One region of the Streptomyces sp. NPDC051041 genome, then DNA from elsewhere that is predicted to be linked to it. Evidence: predicted binding sites of a transcription regulator. Region 1 holds the regulator's gene; each other region holds the start of a gene.
The links. Region 1 encodes HrcA, which represses chaperone genes, less so after heat shock. Its sites were predicted from a motif close to TTNGCACTCNGNNNNNCNGAGTGCNAA; they were not measured.
Positions count from the first base shown of each region.

Region 1 (3,271 bases):
TCGAACGACGATAGGAGAAGCCGGCGGGCGATCACGCAGACACGCCGAACCGCGCCGCCAGCGCGTCCCGTTGCGCCCGGACGAACGCCGCGTCCACCACCGCTCCGTGACCGGGCACGTACCGCGCGTCCTCGCCGCCCAGGGCCAGCAGCCGGTCGAGGGCGGCGGGCCACCGGGACGGCACGGCGTCCGGGCCGGCCTGGGGTTCGCCGGACTCCTCCACCAGGTCGCCGCAGAACACCACCCCCGGGTCGCCCGGCACCAGCACGGCCAGGTCGTGCGCGGTGTGCCCCGGTCCCACGTCCGCCAGCACCGCCCGGCGGCCGCCGCCCAGGTCGAGGACCCGCTCCCCGCGCACCGGGTGGCGCGGCGCGGCCAGCAGCTCCGCCGCCTCCTCGGCCGACCGGGCGTCCAGGCCGTTGCGGACCGCGTCCGCGCGCAGCTCCTCGCGGCCGCGCCGGCGCGTGAGCACCCCGTCCGCGCCGGCCGCCGCGAACACCTCCGCGCCCGCGAACGCCGCCGCCCCGAAGACATGGTCGAAATGGGGATGGGTCAGCGCGAGATGCGTCACATCCCGGCCGGCGAGCCGCCGCGCCTCGGCCCGCAGCCGCGCCCCCTCCGCCAGGCTCGACCCGGCGTCGATCAGCAGGACCGCGTCCGCGCCGACGACGAGCCCCGCGGTGCAGTCCCACACCGGCAGCCGGCGCCGTCCCACCCCGGCGGCCACCCGCTCCCACCCCGCCTCTTCCCAAGTCACCGTCATACGGCGACGCTAGCGGTGGCGTGCCCTCCCGGCACGGCGGTACGCCCCGGCCTTGCCCGGGGCGTACCCCACGGCCGTACACTTGGCCGGGGAAGTCTGGCACTCGCACGCGCCGAGTGCCAGGGACCAGGGAAGAGGACCGAGCGGTCGGACGACTTCTGGAGGTGTGCGCGGATGCTCAGTGAACGCAGGCTTCAGGTGTTGCGCGCCATCGTCCAGGACTACGTCGGCACCGAGGAGCCCGTCGGTTCGAAGGCGCTCACCGAGCGGCACAACCTCGGCGTCTCCCCGGCCACCGTCCGCAACGACATGGCGGCCCTGGAGGAGGAGGGGTACATCGCCCAGCCGCACACCAGCGCCGGGCGCATCCCCACCGACAAGGGCTACCGCCTGTTCGTGGACAAGCTGGCCGGCGTGAAGCCGATGAGCCCGCCCGAGCGGCGCGCGATCCAGAACTTCCTCGAGGGCGCCGTCGACCTCGACGACGTGGTGGCGCGCACCGTGCGGCTGCTCGCGCAGCTGACCCGGCAGGTCGCCGTCGTGCAGTACCCGTCGCTGACCCGGTCGACGGTGCGCCATGTGGAGCTGCTCCCGCTCGCTCCCGCGCGCGTGATGCTCGTCCTGATCACGGACACCGGGCGGGTCGAGCAGCGTGTGATCGACTGCCCGGCGCCCTTCGGCGAGACGTCGCTGGCGGATCTGCGGGCACGGCTCAACAGCCGGGTCGCGGGCCGCCGTTTCACGGACGTGCCGAGCCTGGTGGAGGACCTGCCCGAGGCCTTCGAGGTCGAGGACCGCGGTACGGTCTCGACGGTGCTCTCCACTCTCCTGGAGACACTCGTCGAGGAGAACGAGGAGCGGCTGATGATCGGCGGCACCGCCAACCTGACCCGCTTCGCGCACGACTTCCCCCTCACGATCCGGCCGGTGCTGGAGGCGCTGGAGGAGCAGGTCGTCCTCCTGAAGCTGCTCGGCGAGGCCAAGGATCCGGGAGTGACCGTCCGCATCGGTCACGAGAACGCCCACGAAGGACTCAACTCCACGTCCGTCGTGTCGGTCGGCTACGGTTCGGGCGGCGAGGCTGTCGCCAAGCTCGGCGTGGTCGGACCGACCCGCATGGACTACCCGGGAACGATGGGAGCGGTACGCGCAGTGGCACGGTACGTCGGACAGATCCTGGCGGAGTCGTAGGTGGCCACGGACTACTACGCCGTACTCGGCGTGCGCCGCGACGCGTCGCAGGAAGAGATCAAGAAGGCCTTCCGGCGGCTCGCGCGCGAGCTGCATCCGGACGTCAACCCCGATCCGAAGACCCAGGAGCGGTTCAAGGAGATCAACGCCGCCTACGAGGTGCTGTCGGACCCGCAGAAGAAGCAGGTCTACGACCTCGGCGGCGACCCGCTCTCGCAGTCCGGCGGCGCCGGCGCGGGCGGCTTCGGGGCCGGCGGCTTCGGGAACTTCTCCGACATCATGGACGCGTTCTTCGGCACGGCGTCGCAGCGCGGGCCGCGCTCGCGCACCCGCCGCGGCCAGGACGCGATGATCCGCATCGAGGTCGAGCTCGACGAGGCCGCCTTCGGCACGACGAAGGACCTCCAGGTCGACACGGCCGTCGTGTGCACCACCTGCAACGGCGAGGGCGCGGCGCCGGGCACCTCGGCGCAGACGTGCGACATGTGCCGGGGCCGCGGTGAGGTCTCGCAGGTCACGCGGTCCTTCCTGGGCCAGGTCATGACCTCCCGCCCCTGCCCGCAGTGCCAGGGCTTCGGCACGGTCGTGCCCACCCCGTGCCCGGAGTGCGCCGGCGACGGCCGCGTGCGGTCCCGCCGCACCCTCACCGTCAAGATCCCGGCCGGTGTCGACAACGGCACCCGCATCCAGCTCGCCGGCGAGGGCGAGGTCGGCCCCGGCGGCGGCCCGGCCGGCGACCTCTACGTCGAGATCCACGAGCTGCCGCACCCGACGTTCCAGCGGCGCGGCGACGACCTGCACTGCACGGTGACGATCCCGATGACGGCGGCGGCCCTGGGCACCAAGGTGCCGCTGGAGACGCTGGACGGCATGGAGGAGGTCGACATCCGCCCCGGCACCCAGTCCGGGCAGTCGATCCCCCTGCACGGCCGCGGCGTCACCCACCTGCGCGGCGGCGGCCGGGGCGACCTGGTGGTGCATGTCGAGGTGCAGACGCCGACGAAGCTCGACCCGGAGCAGGAACGGCTGCTGCGGGAGCTGGCCAAGCTGCGCGGCGAGGAGCGCCCGCAGGGGCAGTTCCAGCCCGGCCAGCAGGGCCTCTTCTCGCGGCTGAAGGACGCGTTCAACGGGCGCTGACACGAGCGTTCCGGGGCCGCGGCGCCGGGTGCGCCGCCGGCCCGCGCCCGCCGGAAGGCCGGATTCGGACTCGGTCGGGGGACGTGACACCATGCGGTCATGTCCTCCGCACTGACCGATCTCTTCCCGCATCCGATCGTGCAGGCCCCGATGGCGGGCGGCGTCTCCGTGCCGCAGCTC
Region 1 covers NZ_JBITFM010000001.1:287,892-291,162, reverse strand. The annotation lists gene ACIBAI_RS01325 (MBL fold metallo-hydrolase) at 32-763, opposite strand; gene hrcA (heat-inducible transcriptional repressor HrcA) at 938-1,954, shown strand; gene dnaJ (molecular chaperone DnaJ) at 1,955-3,091, shown strand; gene ACIBAI_RS01310 (nitronate monooxygenase) at 3,191-3,271, shown strand, end outside.

Region 2 (3,271 bases), on a different contig from region 1:
CGCGCCGCACCGGCGGCGCGGTGGAGGACGTCACCGACGAGCAGGTCGTCGACGCGATCAAGCTGCTCGCCCGGACCGAGGGCGTCTTCGCCGAGACGGCGGGCGGCGTCACCGTGGGCGTGACGCGCAAGCTGATCGAGAACGGCGTCCTCGACCCGGCGAAGACCACCGTCGTGCTCAACACCGGCGACGGCCTGAAGACCCTCGACGCGGTGGCCGGCACCGGCCCGACCGCCACCATCCGCCCGACCCTGGACTCCTTCCGAGAGGCTGGCCTCGCATGAGCGTGACCGTCCGCATCCCCACCATCCTGCGCACCTACACCGGCGGCCGGGCCGAGGTGAGCGCCGAGGGCACGACCCTCGCCGAGGTCATCGAGGACCTGGAGAAGAACCACAGCGGCATCGCCGCCCGCGTCCTGGACGACCAGGGCAGGCTGCGCCGCTTCGTCAACGTCTACGTCAACGACGACGACGTGCGCTTCGAGCAGGGGCTCCAGACGCCGACCCCCGAGGGCGCGGGCGTGTCCATCATTCCGGCGGTCGCCGGAGGCTGACCGAGATTCGCCGTTACCTTTGGTAATGGCCATCACCGAGCGTTCTGCGCATTGCCCCCTCCGTGAGAGAAACGGAGGGGGCAATTCAGTGTGGTTGAACGCGGTAGAGTTGGGGAACGCGCTGCTGATCCCCGGATCGGTACCCCCGTGTTCCTGTCGCACGCCCGACGAGATGTAGCCAAAGTGTGGGCGTCTTTCACGGCTTATGTGCGCTTTGTGCAGCCCGACTTGCCCTGAATTACGGCGAATTCTCGCCACATTCCAGGCCGGGTGCGTCCAGAATTCTCGTCCGATTGACCTGTTGCGGACGGCAGTTGGGCAGATACATTCGGCCGCGGTCGACGCGTTCCGGCGCACACCCCCAACCGTTGGGGGGTGAGGTATGACCCGGATCCGCGAAGTGTGGATCTGTGCAAGGGCCAGTAATAGGGGAGTTAGGCATGGCTCAGGGCACCGTCAAGTGGTTCAACGCGGAGAAGGGGTACGGCTTCATCGCGGTCGACGGTGGTGCGGATGTTTTCGTCCACTACAGCGCGATCCAGATGGACGGTTACCGCACCCTTGAAGAGGGCCAGCGGGTCGAGTTCGAGATCTCGCAGGGCCAGAAGGGCCCGCAGGCCGACATGGTTCGCGTCACCGCCTGATACGCGCGACCGGCGAACCGTACAGGCGTCGTCTTCCGTCGAAGGGCCCGCACCTCCCGGGGTGCGGGCCCTTCGACGTGCCGCAGGTGTGCCGCAGGTGTGCCGCAGGCGTGCCGCAGACGTGCCGGCGGCGGGGCGCGCGGGCGGGGCGCGGTGCCCGGCGCGCCGTGTTCGCGCCCGGCTGAGCGCGCCCGCGGACCCCCGGGGGCGCTTGCACTCGGCAGGGGCGAGTGCTAATCATTGCGTTAGCACTCTGAAGGTGAGAGTGACAATGGAAGGACCGGGTCGGTGAGGCCACGGGCCGGGTGGGGCAAGGAACCACCGGCCGGGGCCGTCCGTCGCGGGCGCGGGCGCGGTCCGAAGTAATCACCCCCAGTCCTGGAGGGACCACTTCACATGGCCAAGATCATCGCGTTCGACGAAGAGGCGCGGCGCGGCCTTGAGCGCGGCATGAACCAGCTCGCGGACGCCGTCAAGGTGACCCTCGGCCCCAAGGGCCGCAACGTCGTCCTCGAGAAGAAGTGGGGCGCCCCCACGATCACCAACGATGGTGTCTCCATCGCCAAGGAGATCGAGCTCGAGGACCCGTACGAGAAGATCGGCGCCGAGCTGGTCAAGGAAGTAGCGAAGAAGACGGACGACGTCGCCGGTGACGGTACGACCACCGCCACGGTCCTGGCCCAGGCGCTGGTCAAGGAGGGCCTGCGCAACGTCGCCGCCGGCGCCAACCCGATGGCCCTGAAGCGCGGCATCGAGAAGGCCGTCGAGGCCGTCTCCGCCGCCCTGCTGGAGCAGGCGAAGGACATCGAGACCAAGGAGCAGATCGCCTCCACGGCCTCCATCTCCGCCGCCGACACCCAGATCGGCGAGCTGATCGCCGAGGCCATGGACAAGGTCGGCAAGGAAGGCGTCATCACCGTCGAGGAGTCCCAGACCTTCGGTCTGGAGCTGGAGCTCACCGAGGGTATGCGCTTCGACAAGGGCTACATCTCGGCGTACTTCGCGACCGACATGGAGCGCATGGAGGCCGTCCTCGACGACCCCTACATCCTGATCGCGAACCAGAAGATCTCCAGCGTCAAGGACCTGCTCCCGCTGCTGGAGAAGGTCATGCAGTCGGGCAAGCCGCTGCTGATCATCGCCGAGGACGTCGAGGGCGAGGCCCTGTCGACCCTGGTCGTCAACAAGATCCGCGGCACCTTCAAGTCCGTCGCCGTCAAGGCCCCGGGCTTCGGCGACCGCCGCAAGGCGATGCTGAACGACATCGCCATCCTCACCGGCGGCGAGGTGATCTCCGAGGAGGTCGGCCTCAAGCTGGAGAACACCACGCTGGACCTCCTGGGCAAGGCCCGCAAGGTCGTCATCACCAAGGACGAGACCACCATCGTCGACGGCGCCGGCTCCGCCGAGCAGGTCCAGGGCCGGGTGAACCAGATCCGCGCCGAGATCGAGCAGTCGGACTCCGACTACGACCGCGAGAAGCTCCAGGAGCGCCTGGCGAAGCTGGCCGGCGGCGTGGCCGTCATCAAGGCCGGCGCCGCCACCGAGGTCGAGCTCAAGGAGCGCAAGCACCGCATCGAGGACGCCGTCCGCAACGCCAAGGCGGCCGTCGAGGAGGGCATCGTCGCCGGTGGTGGCGTGGCCCTGCTGCAGGCCTCCCAGGTCTTCGAGAAGCTGGAGCTGGAGGGTGACGAGGCGACCGGCGCCCAGGCCGTGAAGCTCGCCCTGGAGGCCCCGCTGAAGCAGATCGCCGTCAACGCCGGCCTCGAGGGCGGTGTCGTGGTGGAGAAGGTGCGCAACCTGACCCCGGGCCACGGCCTGAACGCCGCGACCGGCGAGTACGTCGACCTGGTCGCCGAGGGCATCATCGACCCGGCGAAGGTGACCCGTTCCGCGCTGCAGAACGCCGCCTCCATCGCCGCGCTGTTCCTCACCACCGAGGCCGTCATCGCCGACAAGCCGGAGAAGGCCGCCGCGCCCGCCGGTGGCGGCATGCCGGGCGGTGACATGGACTTCTGATCGACCGGTACCGGTTGATCGACCGTCCTTCCGTGGATCCGAGGGCGGCACT
Region 2 covers NZ_JBITFM010000005.1:27,146-30,416, forward strand. The annotation lists gene thrC (threonine synthase) at 1-284, shown strand, start outside; gene ACIBAI_RS10810 (MoaD/ThiS family protein) at 281-556, shown strand; gene ACIBAI_RS10815 (cold-shock protein) at 997-1,200, shown strand; gene groL (chaperonin GroEL) at 1,597-3,219, shown strand.
Region 2: a site for HrcA is predicted at 1,411-1,437, ahead of groL (chaperonin GroEL). Genes of this name have one in related genera too.

Region 3 (3,271 bases), on a different contig from region 1:
CGGCTACTTCGAGCGGATGCAGCGGCTGGGCGTCGCCCTCAACAACCACACCCTGCGCCACCCCTACCTGCCCGCGCTGTCGTACGCCCGCCAGAAGCGGGAGATCTGCGGCATGCAGGACGTGATCGAACGGCGCTACGGCAAGCGGCCGGTCCTCTTCCGCCCGCCCTACGGCAACTACGACCAGGACACGCTGCGCGCCGCCAAGGCCTGCGGCATCCGGTACGCCCCGCTGTGGAACGAGGAGGTCTTCGCCGACCGCTGGGAGTACCGCGAGTGGGACCGCGAACTGCGCCCCGGCGACATCGTCCTCAGCCACTTCCGGGGCCGGGGCGACTGGGAGGGCACGATGCGGGACATGGCCCGCCGGTTCCTGGACAAGGTGACGGCCGAGGGGTACGCGGTGGCGCGGCTGGAGGACTACCTGTGAGGCCGCGGCGGGCGGCAGCCGGCCTCCTCACGGCCGCCGCCCTCACGGCCGCCCTGACCGCCTGCGGCACGCAGCCGCCGGCCGAGGCCCGGCCGGGCGGCGACGCGCCGCAGGGCCACCGGCCGGGCGGCGCCCGGGAGCCGGCCGCCCGCGGCACGGGCCTGCCCCCGGTCGTCGACCGCGTCCCGACCCGCGACCGGGTCGTCTTCCTCACCTACGACGACGGCGCCGAGCGCGACCCCCGGTTCGTCGACCTGGTCCGCGCCCGGCGCCTGCCGGTCACCATGTTCCTCACCGACAGCGTCGCGGGACCGGCGTACGGCCACTTCGCGCGCCTGCGCGCGGTCGGCGCGAGCCTGCAGAACCACACCCTCGACCACCCCTTCCTGCGGGGCCTGCCCTACGCCGGCCAGCGCGCCGAGATCTGCGGCCAGCAGGACAAGCTCAAGTCCCGCTTCGGCGTCCGCCCCCACCTCTTCCGGCCGCCGTACGGCGCGTACGACACGGCGACGCTCCGCGCCGCCGCCGACTGCGGGATCACCGCGGTCGTCCTGTGGCGGGCGTCGGTGACGGGCAGCGGCGAACTGGCCTACGCCCGGGGCGCCCCCCGCCTCCGGCCGGGCGACATCGTCGCCGTGGACCCCGACGAACCCGCGGGCCTGTCCCTCCTGGACCGCACGAGACGCCTGCTGGGGGAGATCGAGGAACAGGGGCTGCGCGTGGGACGCCTGGAGGACCACGTCCGGGTCCCCGGCCGGGGATCACGCGCGGACGCCCGGCCCTCCGGCGCCGGCCCGTCCGGCGCCCGGGAACGGGGCCGTGCGGGTCTGAGCGGGGGGCCGGGGGCGGCTCCCGGGGGGCGGTCCCTCCGGCACCGGCCGGCTGCGCGGACGCGCGCCCGCGGGGATTTCCGCCGCCACGCCACGGGCAATTGGCACTCCGCTTGACCGAGTGCTAATCGCGGTCATAGTCTCGGCTCTGGCACTCCCCCCTGGAGAGTGCCAACAACGCGACGGGCAGGTCCGGCACCCGCGACGACGGATCGACCTGGTCGCCACCTCAGACAGTTAACCCCGTGAGATCTCCGAAGGGGGAGGTCGGATCGTGACGACCGCCAGCTCCAAGGTTGCCATCAAGCCGCTCGAGGACCGCATCGTGGTCCAGCCGCTGGACGCCGAGCAGACCACGGCCTCTGGCCTGGTCATTCCGGACACTGCCAAGGAGAAGCCCCAGGAGGGCGTCGTCCTGGCCGTGGGCCCGGGCCGCTTCGAGGAGGGCAACCGCCTTCCGCTCGACGTCAAGGTCGGCGACGTCGTGCTCTACAGCAAGTACGGCGGCACCGAGGTGAAGTACAACAACGAGGAGTACCTCGTCCTCTCGGCCCGCGACGTCCTCGCGATCGTCGAGAAGTAAGTCGACGCCACCTCGACTCCTTGCTCTCCAGCTGCGCCCCTGGCCCCCGCGACCGATAAGAAGCCGGGCGCCCGGGGCGCAGTTGATTTCCCCTAGATCCCGAGAGGGCTCACGCTCCCATGGCGAAGATCCTGAAGTTCGACGAGGACGCCCGTCGCGCCCTTGAGCGCGGCGTCAACAAGCTCGCCGACACGGTCAAGGTGACGATCGGCCCCAAGGGCCGCAACGTCGTCATCGACAAGAAGTTCGGCGCGCCCACCATCACCAACGACGGTGTCACGATCGCCCGCGAGGTGGAGATCGAGGACCCGTACGAGAACCTCGGCGCCCAGCTGGTCAAGGAGGTGGCGACCAAGACCAACGACATCGCGGGTGACGGTACGACCACCGCGACCGTCCTGGCCCAGGCCCTGGTCCGCGAGGGTCTGAAGAACGTCGCCGCCGGCGCCTCCCCGGCGCTGCTGAAGAAGGGCATCGACGCGGCGGTCAAGGCCGTCTCCGACGACCTGCTCGCCACCGCCCGCCCGATCGACGAGAAGTCCGACATCGCCGCCGTCGCCGCGCTGTCCGCCCAGGACCAGCAGGTCGGCGAGCTCATCGCCGAGGCGATGGACAAGGTCGGCAAGGACGGTGTCATCACCGTCGAGGAGTCCAACACCTTCGGCCTGGAGCTGGACTTCACCGAGGGCATGGCCTTCGACAAGGGCTACCTGTCGCCGTACTTCGTGACGGACCAGGAGCGCATGGAGGCCGTCCTGGAGGACCCGTACATCCTCATCCACCAGGGCAAGATCTCCGCCATCGCGGACCTGCTGCCGCTGCTGGAGAAGGTCATCCAGGCCAACTCCTCCAAGCCGCTGCTGATCATCGCCGAGGACGTCGAGGGCGAGGCCCTGTCCACCCTCGTCGTGAACAAGATCCGCGGCACCTTCAACGCCGTCGCCGTCAAGGCCCCCGGCTTCGGCGACCGCCGCAAGGCGATGCTGCAGGACATGGCCGTCCTCACCGGCGCCACCGTCATCTCCGAGGAGGTCGGCCTCAAGCTCGACCAGGTCGGCCTGGACGTGCTCGGCACCGCCCGCCGCGTCACCGTCACCAAGGACGACACCACGATCGTCGACGGCGCCGGCAAGTCCGAGGACGTGCAGGGCCGCGTCGCGCAGATCAAGGCCGAGATCGAGACCACGGACTCCGACTGGGACCGCGAGAAGCTCCAGGAGCGCCTCGCGAAGCTGGCCGGCGGCGTGTGCGTGATCAAGGTCGGCGCCGCCACCGAGGTGGAGCTGAAGGAGCGCAAGCACCGTCTGGAGGACGCCATCTCCGCGACCCGCGCCGCGGTCGAGGAGGGCATCGTCTCCGGTGGCGGCTCCGCCCTGGTGCACGCCTCCAAGGTCCTGGAGGGCAACCTCGACAAGACCGGCGACGAGG
Region 3 covers NZ_JBITFM010000002.1:236,323-239,593, forward strand. The annotation lists gene ACIBAI_RS04400 (polysaccharide deacetylase family protein) at 1-430, shown strand, start outside; partial or broken gene ACIBAI_RS04405 (polysaccharide deacetylase family protein) at 427-1,173, shown strand; gene groES (co-chaperone GroES) at 1,535-1,843, shown strand; gene groL (chaperonin GroEL) at 1,963-3,271, shown strand, end outside.
Region 3: a site for HrcA is predicted at 1,362-1,388, ahead of groES (co-chaperone GroES). Genes of this name have one in related genera too.